3 regions of the Williamsia sp. Y844 genome follow, and region 1 is predicted to be linked to each of the others. Evidence: predicted binding sites of a transcription regulator. Region 1 holds the regulator's gene; each other region holds the start of a gene.
The links. Region 1 encodes LexA, which represses DNA repair genes until DNA is damaged. Its sites were predicted from a motif close to CGAACANNTGTTCG; they were not measured.
Positions count from the first base shown of each region.

Region 1 (5,083 bases):
ATGCAACTCGACGATCGTGCGTCGTTGCGACGGGTTGCAGGTCTGTCCACCGAACTCACCGACGTCACCGAGGTCGAATACCGGCAGCTTCGCCTCGAACGGGTCGTTCTGGTCGGTGTCTGGCTGCAGGGAAGCACCACCGCCCAGGCGGAATCGAGTCTTGCCGAACTCAAGGCCCTGGCCGAGACCGCCGGGTCCGAGGTGCTCGAAGGTCTCATCCAACGTCGGGACAAGCCGGATCCGGCCACCTACATCGGATCGGGCAAATCCCATGAACTTCGCGACATCGTCGAGGCCACCGGTGCCGACACCGTCATCTGCGATGGTGAACTGACGCCCGCACAGCTCACCGCGCTGGAGAAGGTGGTGAAGGTCAAGGTCATCGACCGCACCGCCCTTATCCTCGACATCTTCGCCCAGCACGCCACGTCGCGCGAGGGCAAGGCCCAGGTCGCGTTGGCCCAGATGGAATACATGCTGCCGCGTCTTCGCGGTTGGGGTGAATCGATGTCCCGTCAGGCCGGTGGCCGGGCGGGCAGCAACGGTGGCGTGGGTCTGCGTGGTCCCGGTGAGACGAAGATCGAGACGGACCGCCGCCGTATCCGCGAGCGGATGGCGAAGTTGCGCCGCGAGATCCGTGAGATGAAGACGTCGCGAAACACCAAGCGCACCAAGCGGAAAGAGTCCGCTGTCGCATCGGTCACGATCGTCGGTTACACCAACGCGGGCAAGTCCAGTCTGATCAACGCGATGACCGGATCAGGTGTGCTGGTGCAGAATGCGCTGTTCGCCACCCTCGATCCGACAACCCGGAAGATGTCCCTCGACGACGGTCGAGAAATCGTGGTCACCGACACCGTCGGATTTGTCCGGCACCTGCCCACCCAGCTGGTCGAGGCGTTCCGTTCGACCCTGGAAGAGGTCATCGACGCAGATCTGCTGTTGCACATCGTCGATGGTTCGGACCCGATTCCCACCGAGCAGATCAGCGCGGTGCGCAAGGTCGTCGATCAGGTGATCCAGGACGAGAAGGCAACCGCACCACCGGAGCTTCTCGTGGTGAACAAGATCGACGTCGCCGATCCGACGGTCCTGACACAGCTTCGCAGTCTGTTCCCCGACGCGGTCTTCATCTCGGCGGCCACGGGCGAAGGTATCCCGGAACTGCTCGAGCGGGTCCGCGAGTTGGTGTCGCGGCATGACGTCCATGTCACCGTCCGGGTGCCGTACTCCCGGGGTGACCTGGTCTCACGCATCCACGCCGAAGGCGATGTGTCGCGGGAGGAGCACGGAGCCGATGGCACGGAGATCGTCGCCAGTGTGCCTTCTGCGCTGGCCAGCCAGCTGGCCGAGTTCGCCGCATCTGATCTGTTCTAAAAATCCAGGCCTCCAGGCCCTTGGGCAGAATGTAGAATCCGGTTACAGTTACTGGCACGTCCGCGTTTTGACACCTCGTTATGGAGACCTTGATGGAACGTACGATTTTCGAGCCTGAACATCTTCTGTACCGCGATTCGTACAGAAGCTTCCTCGAACAGCATGTGGCGCCGTATCACGCCCGCTGGGAAGAGCAGAACATCGTCGATCGTGATGTGTGGATCGAAGCGGGTAAGAACGGCTTCCTGGCCGTGGACGCTCCCGAAGAGTTCGGCGGCGGCGGAGTCGACGACTTCCGCTACCAGGCCATCGTCTCCGAAGAGTCCGCCAGGGGTGGGTACAGCGGTTTGGGCTTCACCCTGCACAACGACGTCATCGCGCCGTACCTGCTGGAACTGACCACCGAGGAGCAGAAGGCGCGCTGGCTTCCGGGATTCACCTCCGGCGAGCTCATCACCGCCATTGCGATGACCGAGCCCGGAACCGGTTCGGACCTGCAGGGCATCAAGACCAACGCCAAGAAAGACGGCGACCACTGGGTGCTCAACGGATCGAAGACCTTCATCACCAACGGCATCAACGCCGACCTGGTGATCGTGGTCGCGCGCACCGACCCCGAGGCCGGCGCGAAAGGTTTCAGCCTGCTGGTCATCGAGCGTGGCATGGAGGGCTTCGAACGCGGCCGCAACCTCGACAAGGTCGGCATGAAGGCGCAGGACACCGCCGAACTGAGTTTCGACAACGTCCGTGTGCCCGCCGAGAACCTGCTCGGTGAAGAAGGCCTCGGCTTCATCTACCTCATGCAGAACCTGCCTCGCGAACGCCTGTCGATCGCTGTTGTCGCCGCGGCGGCGATGGAGCAGGTGCTGGAGACCACCGTTCAGTACACCAAGGACCGCAAGGCCTTTGGTCGCTCGATCGGGAACTTTCAGAACACCCGGTTCCTGCTGGCCGAACTGGCGACGTCGACCACGACGACCCGCGTCTTCGTCGACCACTGCATCGGTCTGCTGAACGAGAAGAAGCTGACCGTCCCGGATGCCGCGATGGCCAAGTACTACGCCACCGAGAATCAGGTGCACCTGGTCGACCGGTGTCTGCAGCTGCACGGTGGATACGGCTACATGCGTGAATACTCGGTCGCCAAGGCATTCCTCGACTCTCGTGTGCAGACCATCTACGGCGGGACGACCGAGATCATGAAGGAAGTGATCGGACGTAGTCTCGGGGTCTGATCACCCAGTGGTCCCCTGAACTCGAAAGGCGGGGTGTACCGGGATATCCCGGTACACCCCGCCTTTGATCTGTATGAGAGTGATCTGCCTCCGACTCGGAGGTCAGAGTCGACGCATCACAGTGACGACCTTGCCCAGGATGACGGCATCGTTACCCGGGATGGGATCGAACACCGGGTTGTGCGGCATCAGCCACACGGCGTCCTTGGTGCGCTTGAACGTCTTGATCGTGGCATCGCCGTCGATCATCGCCGCCACGATGTCGCCGTTGTCGGCAACATTCTGCTGGCGTACGACCACCCAGTCGCCGTCGCAGATCGCGGCGTCGATCATCGATTCACCGACGACCTTGAGCATGAACAGCGAACCTTCGCCCACCAGCTCTTTGGGGAGTGGGAAAACGTCTTCGACAGCTTGTTCGGCGAGGATCGGACCGCCGGCCGCGATCCGGCCGAGGACCGGGACGAACGTCGGCGTCGGCAGGGATTCGTCCGGTGCCTGAACCTGTCCGGCGGCTGTGGCCGGATTCAGATCGGTGTCCTGGATGTTCACCGCGCGAGGCCGGTTGTTCTCGCGCTGCAGGAAACCCTTGCGTTCCAGCGTGCGGAGCTGGTGGGCGACGGACGATGTCGAGGTCAGGCCGACAGCGTCACCGATCTCCCGGATGCTCGGAGGGTAGCCGCGCTCGCGGACCGAGGTGCGGATGACCTCGAGAACCGCTTTCTGGCGGGGGGTCAGTGAGCCCTCGGCGAGTGGTTCGGTGGCGACAACAGTGGTCGCGGTCCCGTCCGCCGGTGTCGGGGGCTGGGTTCTATCGGCCATCAGGTCCTCCAGTTCATGCGGTGTCGGGCGGGGTCCATGTCGACAAAGATAGTGCAAATGGTCACAAGTCTCAAACATTTGTTCGATCAGGCGTGGCGCTTTGTCGGAGGCCCGTGGTACTAATCGAACACTCTTTCAATCGAACGAGTGATCGAATAGGGATCGAACCGATGACCGAGGACTGAACCCCATGACTGCAGCCACCACCATTATCCGGCCGGCCACAGCTCGGCCTGTTCACCACCCCGAGAGCGGTACCCGCACGCGCACCACGCGCCCGGTACGGCCCGAGGACACATCACGCCCGGCCGGTCGCCGTCTGCCTGCGCAGCGCCGGGTGGCCGTCTCGTGTGCCGATTCGCGTAACTCCGAGCGGCGGATACCGACCGCTCGCGAGATGGTCTTCGCCCGCAGGCGCGCCTGGGCGGGCGCGGCGGTCGCCGGTGTCGGTCTGATGCTCGTGGTCGCCTTCATGACCTTCTTCGGCGGGGTCATGCAGCAGTCCGCGGATCCGGCCCGCGTCGGCACCGAGGTCGTCCGGGTCCAATCGGGGGAGTCGTTGGGCGCCATCGCCTCCCGCATCGCACCCGAGATGCCGACCGAAGCCGTGGTGGCGAAGATCATGGAGCTCAACGCCATGAACAACTCGGCACTGTCGGTGGGCCAGGCATTGGTCACGCCCGTCTACGCGAGGTAGACGTGGAGGGGCTGCAATCCCGGACGGTATCCTCGGAGTCACAGTGTCTGGTCACTCCGCCCAGGCCGTCGACCGTCGAGGATTCGTGCATGCATTGCCCGTTTTGCAAGAACGAGGACACCCGCGTAGTCGATTCGCGAGTGGCGGACGAGGGGCAGGCCATCCGTCGCCGCCGCGCCTGTTCGCAGTGTGCACGCCGTTTCACCACGGTGGAGACCGCGGTGCTCTCGGTGGTCAAACGGACCGGCGTCACGGAACCGTTCAGTCGCGAGAAGGTCATGCGCGGCGTCCGCCGGGCCTGCCAGGGCCGTTCGGTAGATGACGACAAATTGCAGCATCTTGCGCAGCAGGTGGAAGAAGCAGTGCGGGCATCAGGTTCGGCGGAGGTACCGGCCAATGAGGTCGGTCTGGCCATCCTCGGCCCGCTTCGCGATCTCGACGAGGTCGCATACCTGCGGTTCGCCTCTGTCTACCGGTCATTCGACTCGGTGGACGATTTCCAGAAAGAAATCGACGACCTCCGATCAAGCAAGTCCTAGCGTCACTACCGCAAGTCCTAGCGCCGCTACCGTAAGTCTCGGATTGCCTTGATGGCACGCTTTTCTGAAATCGGGTACGCAGTTCGCAGCTGTTGAGCAAACAGTCCGACGCGCAATTCCTCGACAATCCAGCCTGCAGCCTCGCTGACCGCATCGCGCCGCTGCGGCGGGATCATCCGCAGATGGTCTGTCCATGCGGCCACTACGCGATCGATGGCTGCCATCGACGCGGCGTCCCGTGCGGCGGAGGCAGGCAGCTGTTCCAGCCGGGCCAGGGCGGCATCCAGATACCGCGGGATCTCGGGGAGGTGTTCGGCGCCGGTGGCCGAGATGAATCCGTCGAAAACAAGATCGCCGAGTTGATCCCGCACGTCGTCGGCAGCGTCGGCCACCGTGGTGGCCGCGATGGCGGT
Region 1 is NZ_JBXCJB010000003.1:260,148-265,230, forward strand. Features, by position in the region: gene hflX (GTPase HflX) at 1-1,377, shown strand; gene AC1TQG_RS18035 (acyl-CoA dehydrogenase family protein) at 1,470-2,612, shown strand; gene lexA (transcriptional repressor LexA) at 2,715-3,434, opposite strand; gene AC1TQG_RS18045 (LysM peptidoglycan-binding domain-containing protein) at 3,625-4,131, shown strand; gene nrdR (transcriptional regulator NrdR) at 4,221-4,670, shown strand; gene hrpA (ATP-dependent RNA helicase HrpA) at 4,697-5,083, opposite strand, start outside.

Region 2 (5,083 bases), on a different contig from region 1:
GTAAGTGCCGAGGAACATAGCGCTGGCCATGTGTCGTCACCTCCAACCCCAAGGTTGATGGAAAGATCCGGTTCTCTTCCACCAACGATCACCACTGTACCCCACAATCCACCACTTTCCACCCCTTGGAGCGCAAAAATGGGCGTAACTCCGCCGATCCTGCAGGTAAAGGCCTTGTAGCAAGGTGGGGGACGAAACCTGATCCCGGGTGTCAGGGAACCGTTCGGGCGGCATTTTCGAGATCCAGGGGGTACTTCAGCCCCGTTTTGTCGGCGAAACCTCATGGGTGGGAGAAAGTGGGGGCCCGGGTGGAAAGTGGGGCGAGATGCCCTGAAAACACAAAAAAGGCCGTACATCGCAATGCGATGCACGGCCTTCTACGGTCAAGCGCGCCCGAAGACGTCTACTCCTGCTCGAAGCGGCGGTTGAACCGCTCTTCCATCCGTTCAGAAAACTTTCGTCCTTGCCGCTGCTCGCGGCCCGACGAACCGCCGCGCGACGACGACCCCGAAGAACCTCCGGGAGTCGATCCGCTCCTAGTTCCCCACAACGCCATCAGCCCGGCACCGAACATCACCAGGAAGCCGATGAGGCTGACAATGGGGAATCCGCCGATCTGCACCTCGATGACGACTCCCCCGACAAGGAGGACAAGTCCGACGAGGAACAACACGGCAGCCTGCAGTCGACGGCGCGCAGTGGAGCCGCGAAAGCGACGCGACCGTACGTTCGACGCAAACTTGGGGTCTTCGGCGTACAGAGCGTTTTCGATCTGTTCGAGCATGCGCTGCTCGTGCTCTGAGAGTGGCACCCGCCCCCTCCTTCAGCACATGGTTTCGGTAGAGCATCCAGAGGAGACAATTCCGGTTGCCCGGACCCACTGCGGTGGACCCACCTCCGATGATACGAGGTGTTGGAAGTTCGAACCACCATTCCCCGCCACAAGTTGGTCAATTTTGGTCCGTTAGCAGTAATTTCGGAGCCTTCAGGCCGCACCAGCAGGCATATTCGACGGTTTGCCCCGCTCGAGTCGCAGGATTTCCATCTCGACCACGTGTAAAAACTTGTCCACCTTCGGTCGCAACTCGGCAATCTGTTCGTCGGTCACCGACCGGATCCCGGCCTCGGTGTCGGCGCGTAGGCGAGAGAGCCCGGCGAAGTACGTTGCCCACTCGGAGAGCTCAGGCATCGCCTGCGGCAACCGCGCCCACGCACTGCGCGACCCACGTCGGCGGGTGGGGTGCTCGGCGACGGCCAGGACGGCGCCGGCCGCGCGCAGCGCCGATTGATACAGCGCGCTGAACGCCTCGGCGGAGTCGGTGACGACATCCGATTCACGCAGACGCGACTCCGCTCGTTCCAGCATCTCGCGGGAGGCGATGATCTGGGTCGGCTCGGGCAGTCGGGTGACCCGTGCGGCCCGTCCGGTCGAGGCCGGTCCGACATTCCGGGGGCCGCGCGCAGGGGTTCGTGCCATCGTCGCCATCTCGGTCCTCCTTTGCCGGACTATCTGTTGTCTATGCGGGGTCGGCTCGGTGGCCTACGCTTCCCTCGTTGGCCACCGAGCCGCCCTCACGTCGTAAAGCGGGTAAACGATGCGGCTTGCGCCTTTGCGGAGGTTGAAGCCTCGAACACCCGTTCGACAGATTCAATATACCCAACGACACCGACAACCATCAAGCAAAAAAGGCGGAAACTTCTGTGCCCATCCGGATCGCCGACCTCTCGGCCCACGATGCACAGATATGGCTACCCGAGGCCTTGAGCGTGTACGTCACCGCGATGAACTACCCGCCGGGCACCGAAATGCAACGGGCTCCCCTGTGGCACGACCACATCCGGCGCCCCGGTTGGAAGGCCGTCGCCGCGATCGACTCAGCCGGCCCGGCGACCGGGCGGGAAACCCTGGTGGGGATCGCATACGGATACAGCGGCGCGCACGATCAATGGTGGAACCAGCAGGTGCGCAGTGGTCTGGTCCGCGCCGGGTCAAGCCGTGAGCGCATCAGCGCCCTCACCGACAACTACTTCGAGCTGACCGAACTTCACGTGCATCCGTCCGCACAGGGCCGGCAGATCGGCGAGCAATTGCTACAACGCCTGCTGGCCGGTCGCTCCGAACCACAGGTGCTGCTCTCGACACCCGAGGTAGACGAGGAGAACAACCGTGCGTGGCGGCTGTACCGCAGGTTGGGTTTTGCCGACGTGCTCCGCGGCTTCACCTTCGCCGGTGATCCCAGACCGTTTGCTGTCCTCGGCCGCGCCCTCCCACTGCGATAGGACCACATGATCGACACCCTCGTTATCGGCTCCGGACACAACGGCCTCGTGGCCGCCGCCTATTTGGCAGCCGCCGGTCAACAGGTCAAGGTGCTCGAACGCGACAGTGTCGCAGGCGGAGCCGTGTCCACCGTCGAACGGTTCCCCGGCTATCGCGTCGACCGTGGATCCTCGGCGCACCTGATGATCAGGCACACCCCGATCCTCGAAGAACTCGCACTGGCCGATCACGGACTGCGATACATCGACTGCGACCCATGGGCGTTCTGCCCCGCTACCGACGATGCTCCCCCGATCATCTTCCACCGCGACCTCGAGAAGACGGTCGCGTCGATCGAGGCGGCCTGCGGTCCCGCCGATGCGCGCGCCTACCGTGGATTCGTCGACGTCTGGGCGCGCCGGTCGGCGGCGATGATGTCGGCGTTCACCTCGTCGCCCTCCCCGCTCGCTCTCGGCAAGGCGTTCTGGGGTCTGCCTGCGCGCATCCCCGGCAACGGCTCCGCCGCCGGACTCGGGCTCTCACAAGAGTTCCTGATGTCCGGCAATGCACTCCTGGACAACTGGTTCGAATCCGAACACCTCAAGGCGGCGCTGGCGTGGTTCGGAGCGCAGTCGGGTCCGCCGATGAACGAACCCGGAACCGCACCCATGGTCGGTTTTGCCGCCGCGATGCACACTATTCCCCCAGGCCGGGCGGTCGGCGGCAGCGGCGCGCTCGCCGAAGCCCTCATCCGTAAACTTCACGCCGACGGCGGCGAACTCGAACTCTCGGCCGCTGCGACCGCCATCGAGAAGCAGGGTGACGGCTGGCTGGTTCGGACTGCCGATGGAGGCGCGCACCGTGCCCGATCGGTGATCAGTGCCTGCCACATTCTCACCACCCTTGACCTGTTGCAGGCCGGTGGATTCGACCGCACCACCGCCGACCGGTGGCGCTCACAGATCCGGATCGGTGGCGGTATCGGTATGGCGGTCCGTCTCGGGGGCACCGCCCTGCCGCAGTATCCCGGACTGCCCACCGACACCTCGGTACATGGCGGGCTGGGTCTGCTGGTGACCGATCGCGGACATCTGGCCCGGGCGCACGCCGATGCCGGCGCAGGCGATCTGCCGCGGCGCCCCGCGCTGATCGCGATGAGTTTCTCCGCGATCGATCCGACCCTGGCCCCACCCGGCCGGCATCAGACGAGTCTGTGGGCCCAGTGGCATCCGTACAAGCTCTCCGGCGGGCGCAGCTGGTCTGACCTCGCGGCTACCGCAGGCCAGGAGATCATCAACGAATTGGACCGGCACGCACCGGGGTTCGCCGACTCGATCGAGCACACCTACGTCCAGACGCCCGCCGACCTGGAGTCCGAGATCGGGATGACCGGCGGCAACATCATGCATGTGGAGATGTCGCTGGATCAGATGCTGATGTGGCGCCCCCATCCCGAATTGGCCCGGCACCGGGTTCCCGGCGCCCCGGGTCTGGTGCTCGCCGGGGCCTCGACCCACCCGGGCGGTGGTGTCAGCGGTGCCAGCGGTCGCATCGCGGCGACCGCGGTCCTGTCCGACCGGAGATCTCCGTTGGCCAGGATCACCCGCGGCCGATGGGGATGACCGCCGCGCTGGTGGTCCCCCGACGTCAGATCTTGCTGTGGACCTCCGCGGTCCTGCTCGCCGGATCGATCGCCGCGCAGATCATCTACCCCTTGGTCGACGGGGTGGCGCGCGATCAGGCCACCGTGGTCGTCGTTGTCGCCGCGGCCGCCGCGATGCTCGCTCATGCCACGTTCCGGCTGGGGCCACTTCGGGCGGTCGCGGTCTTCGCGGCCACGGCCGGCGTCGGATGGACCGCCGAAATCGTCGGCGTCGCCACCGGGTTCCCGTTCGGCGCCTACGCCTACGCCACCGATCGGATCGGGCCATCCGTGGCCGAGGTACCGGTGATCATCGGCTTGGCCTGGACCGCAGGCGGTTACAGCATGTGGTGGATCAGCTCGCTGATCAGTCGCCGTCTTCCGACCCGGATCGCCGCGGCAACCGTCGGGATGGTCGGCTGGGATCTGTACCTCGACCCGCAGATGGTCAGTGCCGGATTGTGGACCTGGTCCACCGATGACGCCGGGCTCCCCGGCATCGACCAGATCCCGGTCACCAACTTCATCGGCTGGGCCGGTGTCGCGTGCGTCATGTTCATCTTGCTCTCGCTGATCGACCCGAAACCGGTCACGGTGACACCGATGACATTGGTCGCACCGGTGGGCTGGTTCACCTGGACCTGGCTCGGATCGGCGCTGGCGTTTCTGGTCTTCCTCGACGATCCCGCGCTTCCCGCGGCGGTTCCGTACGGGCTGATCGGGATGGGCATCCTGGGGGTACCGGCGGCTGTGGCACTGTCTCGTCGGCCTCGTTCCGGCATCAACTGAACGCGATCAGCGCGGCCCTCCTCACGGACCGGTCCGGCTAATGGCACGATAGCTGCGTGCCTGAGATCACCCGACCCAACCGCCGTCGCGGTCCCCTGAGTGCGGTGTTGCTCGTGCTGGCCCTGCTCTTCGGCCCGACACTTGCCGCCTGTTCTGACGAACCCGCCCAATACGGCGATCGGCTGTGGGGCGCGATTGTGCTCGCCGAGAAGGACATCGGCCAGGAAAAGGGTCCGCAGATCACGGTGCCGCAATCGCTCGAGACGGTGGTCACTGCCACCGAGTTCAAACGCGACGGACTGATCGGCACCCGGGCAACATTCACCGAGGCCACCCTCGGCCAATTCGCCCAGCTCGGCGAACTCGTCGACGACGCCTACCCGGATGCCCCC
Region 2 is NZ_JBXCJB010000006.1:120,002-125,084, reverse strand. Features, by position in the region: gene mraZ (division/cell wall cluster transcriptional repressor MraZ) at 1-18, opposite strand, end outside; gene AC1TQG_RS27285 (DUF3040 domain-containing protein) at 404-811, opposite strand; gene AC1TQG_RS27280 (SAV_6107 family HEPN domain-containing protein) at 986-1,486, opposite strand; gene AC1TQG_RS27275 (GNAT family N-acetyltransferase) at 1,702-2,280, shown strand; gene AC1TQG_RS27270 (phytoene desaturase family protein) at 2,287-3,882, shown strand; gene AC1TQG_RS27265 (carotenoid biosynthesis protein) at 3,873-4,691, shown strand; gene AC1TQG_RS27260 (LppM family (lipo)protein) at 4,748-5,083, shown strand, end outside.
Region 2: the regulator LexA is predicted to act here: its motif matches at 1,629-1,642, upstream of AC1TQG_RS27280 (SAV_6107 family HEPN domain-containing protein).

Region 3 (5,083 bases), on a different contig from region 1:
AACGTCGGATTCGCGCGTGAGATCCTCGCCGAACAACCGGTCTCGAGCGCCGGGGTGTGGAATCGACTCGATCACCGCCCGCTCGAAGGTTTTGTCTACGCGATCACACCGTTCAACTTCACGGCCATCGCCGCAAACCTTCCAACCGCCCCCATGTTGATGGGCAACACCGTGGTCTGGAAACCATCACCGACACAAACTTATTCGGCGTATTTCACCATGAAATTGCTCGAAGCGGCGGGACTGCCTCCCGGTGTCATCAACCTTGTTGCCGGCGACGGTGTCGCGGTGAGCGATGTGGCACTACGTGATCCGAACCTGGCCGGAATCCATTTCACCGGTTCGACGAACACCTTTCAGCATCTGTGGCGTGAGGTCGGGGCAACCATCGACCGCTACCGCAGCTACCCACGGCTGGTCGGAGAGACCGGCGGTAAAGATTTCGTACTGGCGCATGGTTCGGCTGATCCCGATGTGCTGCGGACCGCCCTGATCAGGGGCGCCTTCGAATACCAGGGCCAAAAGTGTTCGGCGGCCTCGCGGGCATATATCGCCCGTTCGGTGTGGGACACCATGGGCGACGACTTCCTCGCCGAAGCAAACAACCTGAGCTACGGCGATGTGCGAGACCTGACCAACTTCGGCGGTGCGGTCATCGACCAGCGCGCCTTCGACAAATCGTCTGCCGCCATCGAGCGGGCCAAATCTGTACCCTCGCTGACGATCGCGGCCGGCGGCGACCACGACGACTCCGAGGGCTACTTCGTGCGGCCGACAGTGCTACTCGGTGACGATCCGACCGATGAAGCTTTCATCACGGAGTACTTCGGGCCGATTCTGTCGGTCCATGTCTATCCGGACGACAACTTCGATTCGATTCTGCAGCAGGTTGATTCGACTGCTCGCTACGCCCTCACCGGTGCGATCATCGCCGATGATCGCGCCGCTGTCGGTGCCGCGTTGTCCGGGCTCCGTAACGCCGCAGGCAACTTCTACATCAACGACAAACCCACCGGAGCGGTGGTCGGACAACAGCCCTTCGGTGGCGGACGCGCGTCGGGAACCAACGACAAGGCCGGATCCAAACAGAATCTGATGCGCTGGACCTCGACCCGGACCATCAAGGAGACCTTCACCCCGGCGACAAGTTCTGGCTATCCGCATATGGAAGTCGACGCCGCAGGGCACACGGACCGCGACGACGCGAGCAACCAACCGTGAGGCCAACCACCGCTGCCGCAACCCGCGGCATCATCACCGCCGCCGGTCGCAGTGATCGAATCAAGCGCCTGGGCGGCCGTCTACCGGTGACACGAAATGTTGTGCAGCGCTTCGTTCCGGGCGAAACCCACAACACCGTCATAAATGCCTGCCGATCACTGCTCACATCCGGCCGGATGGTCTCCATCGACTACCTCGGCGAGGACACCACCGACGAAACCCAGGCCGAAGCGACCGTCGCGGCGTATCTACAACTGATCGATATGGCTGCGGGACTTGACCTCACGCGGTCGGGCCATCCGATGGAGGTGTCGTTGAAGTTGTCGGCGCTGGGCCGCGCACTCCCCCGCCACGGTGAGAAGATCGCGCTGGAGAACGCGCACCGCATCGCCTCGGCCGCCACCAGGGCCGGCGTGTGGGTGACCATCGACGCCGAAGATCACACCACCACCGACTCAACCTTGCGGATCGTCCACGAGTTGCGGTCCGACTTCCCTGATCTCGGTACTGTGCTGCAGGCCTATCTGCATCGAACCCAGGACGACTGTCATGCATTCTCTGGTCCCGGGTCGCGGATCCGGTTGTGCAAGGGGGCATATGCCGAACCGGCGACCGTCGCCTTCCAAGACAAGCATGACGTCGACGCGGCCTATTTACGTTGCCTGCAGGTGTTGATGGACGGCGACGGATATCCGATGGTCGCCAGCCACGATCCCGCGATGGTGGCGGCCGCCGAGGCAATGGCCACCGGTGCCGGCCGGGACACCGATCAATGGGAACACCAGATGCTCTATGGCATCCGTGATTCCGAGCAGCAACGACTTGCTCAGTCGGGCCGTCAGATCCGCGTCTATGTTCCGTTCGGCTCCCAGTGGTACGGCTACTTCATGCGCCGTTTGGCCGAGCGTCCCGAGAACCTGACATTCTTCCTCCGCGCCTTGGTTTCCCGCAGTTGAAGCTTCGCAGTTACACCTCAGTGGCACCAGTTTGTCTTGACGTGGGTTGACCTACACGACTGACGCGCGCAACACGTTGCCTCACAAGGAATTCGCCGGTCGAGCCCGACCCCTAATTCGAACAAACATTCGACACAATGTGCATTCCGAGGTATTCTGATTGAAAGATTTCGATCAGATGTGCTGGGGGGCATGATGACTGACGATCCGTCCGATGAGATTCCGGTTGATCCTTCTTCGGTTTCGGTGTTGGTGCGTAAGTACCTCGAGTTGGAGTTACTGGTTGCCGATATCGCGGACTGCACTGATTCCGACATGTCCGATTCCGAAGTCAATGAGCTTGTGCGGGTGCATGAACGGGTCGTTCGTAAGCTCGAGTTCACCGGGTTGCGGCACCTGTTGCGGGTCTCGGATCGGTCGTCGTTTACCGAGGCTGGGTATTCGTCGCTGTTCGGGTTCACCCGTAGCGAGTTGCGGTTGACCAAAGGTCAAACCACCTCCAGGATCCGCGGGTTGGAAGCAGTCGGCCGGTTTCACACGATGCAGGGTGAAGAGCTGGCACCGAAATGCCCTGCCGCCGAACAGGCCTGGTCCCAAGGGTTGATCGGGGCAGCGCATATGGATGTGATGTTGGATGTGCGCAAACACATCCCGTCAGCGTCGGATTCGGCGGTGTATGACGTGGTCGATCATTGGATGACCGAAGAGGCCGTCGGCCAGGACCCCACCCAACTGGCGGCGTCGGGCCGTCAGGTGCTGGCCCGGGTCGATCCCGATGGCCGGTTGACTGACGATTCGGATCGGGCCCGTAAACGTTCGGTGAGTTTGGGTAATCAGGGTGTGGACTTGATGGCGAAAATCTCCGGCACGCTGGATCCGGAAACGTTGGCGTTGTTCACGACGGTGATGGATGTCTGGGCTGCACCTGGCATGAATAATCCGGCCGATCCGAACTCGCCGTCCGGTGCCAGCGATGATCCGAAACAGGATCCGGAGTTGATGAAGGCTGCGGCTGAGCGTGATACCCGCTCGATGGGCCAGCAGCGCCACGACGCTTTGAAGGCGATCTTGAAAACGATTTTGGAGTGCAACCTGCTCGGCAAGTCCCATCGGGGTTTACCGGCGCAGCTGATCATCACGATGACCAAACAGCAGCTCGAGGATTGCGCGGGGATCGCCAAGACCGCCTCGGGGGTGGATATTCCGGTCAAAGAGGCCCTGCACCTGGCTGCGCGTTCGGACAAATACTTGGCGGTGTTCGCTAGCCACAGCGCCGAGGTTCTGTATTTCGCCCGGGCCAAACGCACCGCGCAGAAGGGTCAGCGGTTGGCGTTGTTCGCCCGAGATCGAGGCTGTTCACACCCCGGGTGCACCAATCCGGCGACCTGGGTGGAGATCCATCATCTGATTGCCTGGATCAATGGTGGTCTGACCGACATCGATCTGATGGGATCAGCGTGCCCGCCGCACCACAAGTTGGTGGGCGATGGTCCGGGTCAGTGGCAGACGATCATGATCACCGAAGGCCCTGACAAGGGCAGGGTCGGGTGGATACCACCATCGTCGGTGGATCCAGAACGTAAACCGCGGGTCAACCGTGCCCAGCACGTCAACGAAACCTTCGCAGCGGCCTGGGAAAAGACTCTGGCCGACCGCCGAGCAGCATTGGCCCAACAACTGGGAGAGCTCACTCGGGCGCGCGGCAAGGAACCCGAACCGGACGTTGAGAACCCCGAGCCAGTCGAATAGCAGTTCGCTCGAGCATGTTTCGGGACCACGAGCAATCACCTCGACCCGAGTCCGGCATCAGACCCGACCACACAAAACCGGGCCACCTGTGTTCAGGTGACCCGGTTTCGGGAGGGCGGCACATGGCCGCGGTCGAGAGGTCTGATGGCACTCAGGCGGCGATGACGGTGTCGTAGTAGCCGTCGTAGTCGGTGTCCATGGCAACCTCGTCGACGTAGCCGTCGTAGTCGTAATCGGTCTGGACCTCGTCGATCCAGCCGTCGGCATTGGTGTCGTATTCGACGATGTCGGCGACGTTGTCGCCGTTGGTGTCGGTCAGGATGGTGTCGAAGTAGCCGTCGGCGTTGGTGTCGTACTGTTCGATTGCCATAAGGGTGAGTCCTTTTCGTGTCGGGTGCCGGATCTTCGGAAGTGCCGCCCTGTGACTGTCGAAGCTGTGCGGCGGTCGAAGATAGGAGCACCCGGGGCGGCGGTTTGTTCCCGCCCTGTGAAAAGTGCTCGTCAGTAGCCGATGAATCGATCGGTGTGCAAGCGCCAGGGTTGCCACCGCAGTCCGGGTTCAGCGTGCAACAGCATCGGCTTGATGGCATCGAGCATGGCCGGAGGACCTGACAGGTAGTAGTGCGATCCGGGATGCGCCACGGCCGCAATGTCGCTGGCACCCACCAGCCCGCCGGTCACGGTCACGACCGTGGCACCGGCCGCGCGGGCGGCGTCGAGAACATCGGTGTACACCAGTCGATCGTCACCGTTCGCCGCGTAGATCAGCGAGACCTTCTTCAGATCGCCGCCACGGTCCAGCAGGTCGGCGAGCATCGATCGGAACGGGGTGATTCCGATACCGCCCGCGATGAACACAACCGGCGCCGACAGTTTGCGTGGAAGGGTGAAGTCCCCGCCCACCTCGTCGATGTACAGCTTCGTACCCGTTCCACCGCTGTCGATGAGCCGCTTCTTGAATGCCGAGGTGTTGCCTGCTGCGCTGAAGCCGAACCGTGTGGTCGACTCGCCCGGCGCACCGGCAAGCGAAAACACTCGTCGGGTGCCCTGCTTGTCGGGCGTCGGATTCCAGGTGGGAGCAGAGATCTGAGCCCACTGCCCAGACCGGAAACGCAGCCCAGGGGATGCGAGCACCTCGTAGGTGTCGACACCGATCG
Region 3 is NZ_JBXCJB010000002.1:173,416-178,498, reverse strand. Features, by position in the region: gene pruA (L-glutamate gamma-semialdehyde dehydrogenase) at 1-1,221, shown strand, start outside; gene AC1TQG_RS13220 (proline dehydrogenase family protein) at 1,218-2,177, shown strand; gene AC1TQG_RS13215 (HNH endonuclease signature motif containing protein) at 2,370-3,926, shown strand; gene AC1TQG_RS13210 (hypothetical protein) at 4,078-4,296, opposite strand; gene AC1TQG_RS13205 (oxidoreductase) at 4,428-5,083, opposite strand, start outside.
Region 3: the regulator LexA is predicted to act here: its motif matches at 2,296-2,309, upstream of AC1TQG_RS13215 (HNH endonuclease signature motif containing protein).